Linked DNA regions of Methylosarcina fibrata AML-C10. The protein of the gene in region 1 interacts with the protein of each later gene in a pairwise test. Links are inferred from orthologs where the notes say so. Each region holds a gene or a part of one and is shown on either strand. Other genes may lie near its edges. The genes, in order: glnD and A3OW_RS0106150.

Region 1 (3,562 bases):
CTGATCAAAGTCACTCAGGAATCGATGTACCGTGGCATCGAGCAAGTCAGGCCCGGCGCCACGCTGGGCGATATCGGCCATGCCATACAGAAACACGCCGAATCCAACCGCTATTCCGTGGTCAGAGAATTTTGCGGGCACGGCATCGGCAAACGCTTTCATGAAGATCCACAAGTTCTGCACTATGGCAAAGCCGGCACGGGCGAAGTCTTGACAGCCGGCATGATCATCACCATAGAGCCCATGATCAATCTTGGCAAACGTCACATCAAAGTCTTGTCCGACGGCTGGACCGCCGTCACCAAAGACCACAGCCTTTCCGCCCAATGGGAGCATACCGTTCTCGTCACTCCCGACGGCTATGAAATTCTCACTTTACGTCAAGAAGAGATCAAGTCACATTGAACGCAATCATTAAACCCTCGCTTTTTCTCGAGCAGGACCGGCTGCAATCGTTTAAACAATTGCTTAAACAAAAAGATGCGGAACTCAGGCAAAAATTCGACCCGCAAAGCTCGGTTTCGGATCTTTTACGGGAAAAATCCGATTTCATCGACGACATCTTAAGCAGTTGCTGGCAATATTTTCTGAAGGACCATGCGCCCCGGCTCGGTTTGATTGCCGTCGGGGGATACGGCAGAAGAGAGCTGTTTCCTTATTCCGATGTCGACATTCTGGTTCTGCTCGATTCCGACGACACCAGCAACTACCAGGAAGCGTTGGCTCACTTTTTTACCTTTCTCTGGGATATCGGCCTCAAACCGGGTCAGAGCGTACGTACCATAGAAGAAACCATCCAGGCCGCCGAAGGCGATCAGACGATCATGACCAGCCTGATGGAAATCCGTTTGATCGACGGCAGCGAGTTTCTCTTCGAAACGCTCAAATCACGCATAACCCCGGATAAAATCTGGCCTTCGGACCAGTTTTTCGCGGCCAAGATGCAGGAGCAGCGGCAGCGTTATGCAAAATATCACGATACCGCCTACAACCTCGAACCCAACATCAAGGAAGGTCCCGGCGGGTTACGCGACCGCCAGGTAATCGCCTGGGTTTTCAAACGGCATTACAATTCCTCGACGCTGAAGGAATTGATCAAATACGGTTTTCTGCCGGAGTCGGAGTATGCGGAACTGGTCGCCGCCGTCGAGGTTCTCTGGCGCATTCGCTACGCCCTGCACCTTCTGACCAACCGGTGCGAGGACCGGCTTATTTTCGATTATCAGCGCGAACTGGCCGCGCAGTTCGGTTTCGGTACGGAAAACCAGCAATACAATCAGGACGTCGAGAGATTCATGCAGTTTTATTTTAAAACGGTATTAGGACTCGAGCGCCTGAACGAAATGCTGCTACAGTTGTTCAACGAGCGCTTCATCGCCGGCGAAAGCTCGCCCAAGCCCGTACCGATCAACGACAACTTCGTCTCGATCAACGGCTACCTGGAAGCGACGGACGAATCCGTTTTCGAACGGCATCCGCTGGCTTTGCTGGAAGTCTTTTTGATTCTTCAGCAAAATTCCGGCCTTAAAGGCATCAGAGCCACGACCATCCGCCTGATCAGGAAAAATCTGCACCGGATCGACGACGAGTTTCGGAAAAATAAATCCGCCAATCTGCTGTTTATCGAAATTTTCCGTCAGCCGAGGGGGCTTACCACTCAATTAAGGCGCATGAACCGGTACGGCATTTTAGGAGCTTATCTTCCCTGCTTCGCCAATATCGTGGCGCGCATGCAGTATGACCTCTTCCACATTTATACGGTGGACGAGCACACTCTGTTCGTAATCCGCAACTTGCGGCGATTTGCTCTGGAAATCCACAGAAACGAGCTGCCGTTCTGCAACGATATTTTTTTATTGATTCCCAAACCCGAAATACTCTATCTTTCCGCGTTATTTCACGACATCGCCAAGGGCCGAAACGGAGATCATTCCACCATCGGTGCAGAGATCGCCAGGGATTTCTGTAGTCAGCACGACTTTTCTTCGCATGACACCAAACTGCTCGCCTGGCTGGTGCGCCATCATCTGATCATGTCGATGACGGCACAGCGCAAAGACATCAGCGATCCGGACGTCATTCACGATTTTGCCCGAAAAGTCGGCAGCACCGAATATCTCAATTATCTTTACCTGCTGACCGTCGCCGACATCCGCGCCACCAACCCCGAGCTGTGGAATTCCTGGAAGGATGCCTTACTGAAAGAGCTTTACTCAGCCACTCATACCGCCTTGCGGCACGGCTTGCCCAACCCGGTCGGACTGGAGGAACGGATCCAGGAAACCAGGAAAGAAGCCAAAGACGAGCTGATCAAGCTGGGTCTGCCCGAGCCGGTGATCGAGCAAGCGTGGCAACATGCCAGCGAGGATTATTTCTTAAGATATTCGGCCGATGAAATTGCCTGGCATACCATCGCCATCGCGTCCTCCACCGAAAAAGACCTGCCGTTGGTATTGCTGCGTCCGCAGACTCTGCGCGGCAGCGCGGAAGTCTTTGTGTACACGCAAAACAAAGGTCCCATTTTTTCGATAAGCACCGCCACGCTCGACCAACTCGGCTTGACCATCCTCGATGCCCGCATCATGACCACGCTCGACAATTATGCGCTCAACAGTTTTCAAGTCCTTGAACAGTCCGGCGAATCGATTAACGACTTACTGCGCGAAATCCATATCTGTTCCGTATTGCGCAATAATCTGCAGCTCGGAAAGGTAAAAGAACATAAAAACCTGCACAGGGAATCAAGACAGGCCAAGCATTTTCCGATTCCCACCAGCGTCCAGTTTCATGCCGATCCTTTGCACCGGCATACCATCATCGAACTCGTTACCACCGATCATGCCGGCCTCTTGTCCAAAATCGGACGGGCATTCGTCAAGCAAAACATTCATCTGCAGAACGCCAAAATTACCACGATCGGCGGGAGAGCCGAGGATATGTTCTATGTCACCGATCAGCAATTGCGCCCGATCAGCGACAAATCCAGGCAGGAAAAAATCAAGGAAGAGATAATCAGGGTTCTGGAAGATAAAAGATAGAGAAGAGCAAGAAGCGCTCTGCGGCAATTGAAAAAGGCCCTGCTTGCTTCCTTGCAAACAGGAGCCTCAAATTCAGCACCCCTTCCCCGAATGCTGTACCTCACGCATCCCTGCCGTCAATCATTGCTTTCATCCTTTTAAGCAAAGCTTTCCCCCGGCAACTGCTCCAGACCTACGCTCGCTGTCCTGCTCAACCGCTTCACCTACATCCTGTCAAGGCGAAGCTTCCTCTTTGGGGTTGCCGTTTGAAAACCTGTTTCATTGGCAGCCGTCATTTCACCCCGATCAATTCGCGCCCCGCATTCGGATGAAAATTCACTAACCAACGATACTTGTTTTGCCGCGTTTCAAAATTTATAACTTACTCACCTAAGCACAGACGTTGGAAGGCGACGCTTCCGCGCTAAACAACGCGGTATTACTGAGAAATTGAAACAGCCGGTCCTGGCTGTCGTTTTCGAAACCGATATAACGCATGCCGATGACGCATTTTTCTTTGGATAGCCTGCGGGAATAAGAAATGT
Region 2 (3,135 bases), 1.4 Mb from region 1 along the record:
TTGCCTTAAGCGGTTTATCATAGCCGATCCGAAACAAAAAAGGCGACTGTCCGGGCCGCCTTTTTATTCTGAGGAGAATCTACTAAAGATTCAGATAGCCCGTTTCTTCGTGGAGAACCTGATCCAGACCCTGAAGTTCTTCATCGGAGGATACCCTGAGGCCGATAACCCGATCGATAAGCTTTAAGATCAGATAACTGAACAACGCGCTCCAACTCAGGGTGACGGCAATTGCGAGCGCCTGCACGCCCACTTGATGAAGAATGGTGACGCCTTCGGCCAGGCCGAGACCGCCCAAACCGGCCGAAGCGAATACGCCGGTCAGCAACGAACCGGTCACTCCTCCGACTCCGTGCACCGGAAACACATCGAGAGAATCGTCGATGATCAGGGTGCGTTTGACGTACTGGGTGGCATAAAAACAAACCGCTCCGGCCGTAATGCCGATGACCAGGGCTCCGCCCGGACCCACAAAACCGGACGCAGGCGTAATGGTGCCGAGCCCCGCGACCATTCCGGTCACGATACCCAATACGCTGGGTTTGCCGAAACGCCGCCATTCGACGATCATCCAGGTGATCGCTCCGGCTGCGGCTCCGGTATGCGTCACCAGCAAGGCCATGCCGGCGCGCCCGTCGGCGGTCAAGGCGCTGCCCGCGTTGAAGCCGAACCAGCCCACCCACAGCATGCCGGCTCCGGTGACGACCATGGTCATGTTATGGGGCGGCATCGGCGTCGTCGGAAACCCCCTGCGGTTGCCGATCACCAGCGCGGCCACAAGCGATGCGATGCCGGCGTTCACGTGGATGACGATGCCTCCGGCAAAATCCAGCACGCCCAGCTTGGCCAGCCAGCCGCCTCCCCAGATCCAGTGGCATACGGGCAGATAGACCAGGATCAGCCACATACCGCTAAACCACAGCATCGCCGAAAATTTCATCCGTTCCGCGAAACTGCCGACGATCAAAGCGGGCGTAATAATGGCGAAAGTCATTTGAAACATGAAATAAACCGTTTCGGGGATGTCGCCGGTCATGGAAGCCGTGCCGACTCCCGACAAAAAAAACTTGGAGGCGCCGCCTATCAGTTTTTGAAATTCTCCGCCGTCGGCGAAAATCAGACTGTACACGCCGGACAACCAGAGGATCGAAACCACGCAGGTAATCGCAAAACATTGCATCAACACGGACAGAACGTTTTTGCTTCGGACCAGGCCGGCGTAAAACAAGGACAGGCCGGGCAACGTCATGAACAGGACCAGAGCGGTTGAAGTCAGAATCCACGCAGTATTGGCCTGATTCAAGTCCTGCGCGAAAGCCCCCTGCGGAAGCAGCAGCAAGCCGAGCAATAGTTTGGTTTTATTATTATAAAAAGACATTCTCTATGTACCTTAAGCGCTAAATCGCATCTTCACCGGTTTCGCCGGTCCTGATCCGGATGACTTGTTCCAGATTGGTTACGAAAATCTTGCCGTCGCCGATTTTGCCGGTATTGGCCGCTCTGACGATGGTTTCTATGGCTTGTTCCAGAACGCTTTCGGCAACGGCAATTTCCAGTTTGACCTTGGGTAAAAAATCGACCACGTATTCGGCGCCGCGATAGAGCTCGGTATGGCCTTTCTGACGGCCGAAGCCCTTGACTTCCGTGGCCGTCACACCGGTTACTCCGATTTCCGACAACGCTTCTCTCACATCGTCCAGTTTGAAAGGTTTAATAATGGCGGTAATTAATTTCATAAGCTCTCTCTATCATAAGTGACGAAAAATGAATGGTTTTTGCAATCATACACAATCCCGGTCAATTTACAATTCCAAGGTCGACAGGACCCGTATAAATACGATTGCGATTAAAAAAAAAGGGCGCTTGCAGCCCCCTCTATTCAAGATTATCCTGGTTTAATTCTATTTTGGCCTTTAAAACAATCCGGTTAAACACAAACCGCCAACCCTGTACAATAAAACGGATAGGGTTGGCGGCTTACGATCATGTCGGTTATTTAGAGATGGTAGGCTGTTTCCCCGTGGCTGGAAACATCCAGACCCACCCGTTCAAATTCCTCGCTGACCCTGAGACCGATCAGTAATTTGATTAAATAATAGGCGACAAAAGAGACTACTCCCGACCATACAATAGTGATGATCACGCCTTCGGCCTGAATCAGCAGTTGGCCGGGGATGGAAAAATCGTCGCCGCCTGTTCCGCCCAAACCTGGAGCGGTAAATACACCGGTGAGCAACGCGCCCACGATTCCGCCCACGCCGTGTACGCCGAAAACGTCAAGCGAGTCATCGGCGCCGAGCATTTTCTTCAAACCGTTGACGCCCCACAGACACAGGAAACCGCCCGCCAAACCCACCATAATGGCACCCATGGGGCCCACCGAGCCGCAGGCCGGGGTGATCGCCACCAGACCAGCCACAGCTCCCGAGGCCGCGCCCAACATCGAGGCTTTGCCCTTGCTCAAGGCCTCGCCCATTGACCAAGCAAGGACCGCACCCGACGTGGCCAGTAATGTGTTGATAAAGGCCAGCGTGGCGCTGCCGGTTGATTCCAGGTTGGAACCGGCGTTGAAACCGAACCAGCCCACCCACAGCAGCGAGGCGCCGACCATGGTTAACGTTAAACTGTGCGGAGCCATGGATTCCTTACCGTAGCCGATGCGTTTGCCCACCATATACGCACCTACCAAACCCGCCACGGCCGCGTTGATGTGGACCACGGTGCCTCCGGCAAAATCAAGCGCGCCCTTATCCAGCAGATAACCGCCCGGACCCCAGACCATGTGAGCAATCGGCAAATAACTGAAAGTGAACCAGAGCACCGAAAACAACAGAACGGCGCTAAATTTGATACGCTCGGCGAACGATCCGATGATTAAAGCGCAGGTGATTCCGGCAAACGTGGACTGAAAGGCGATGAAGATAAATTCGGGAATTTTGACATTGTCGGTGAAAGTATCGGCCAGCGAATCCGTCGTGACGCCCAAAAGAAACACTTTATCAAAATTGCCGATGATCAGCCCACTGCTTCCGAACGCCAGGCTGTAGCCGTAAATAGCCCACAATACGATGATCAGGGAGAACACCATCATCACCTGCATCAATACCGACAGCATATTCTTCGCACGCACCAGGC

Evidence for each region.
Region 2: the proteins of glnD (region 1) and A3OW_RS0106150 interact in binary tests that used the Escherichia coli proteins (3 or more experiments, as listed by UniProt). The link is inferred for Methylosarcina fibrata AML-C10 from one-to-one orthologs.

The regions. Positions count from the first base shown.
Region 1 is NZ_KB889965.1:2,667,741-2,671,302, forward strand. Bases 2-3,238 are described here. They hold glnD ([protein-PII] uridylyltransferase), read left to right. Parts: upstream 2-401; coding sequence 402-3,038; downstream 3,039-3,238. Other genes in these bases: map (type I methionyl aminopeptidase), read left to right, coding at 2-405. Outside these bases: more of map, read left to right, coding at 1-1; A3OW_RS0112605 (hypothetical protein), read right to left, coding at 3,408-3,562.
Region 2 is NZ_KB889965.1:1,265,363-1,268,497, forward strand. What follows is about bases 68-2,877. They hold A3OW_RS0106150 (P-II family nitrogen regulator), read right to left. Parts: upstream 1,737-2,877; coding sequence 1,398-1,736; downstream 68-1,397. Other genes in these bases: A3OW_RS0106145 (ammonium transporter), read right to left, coding at 83-1,378; A3OW_RS0106155 (ammonium transporter), read right to left, coding at 1,997-2,877. Also shown: more of A3OW_RS0106155, read right to left, coding at 2,878-3,135. UniProt on the Escherichia coli protein: P-II indirectly controls the transcription of the glutamine synthetase gene (glnA). P-II prevents NR-II-catalyzed conversion of NR-I to NR-I-phosphate, the transcriptional activator of GlnA. When P-II is uridylylated to P-II-UMP, these events are reversed.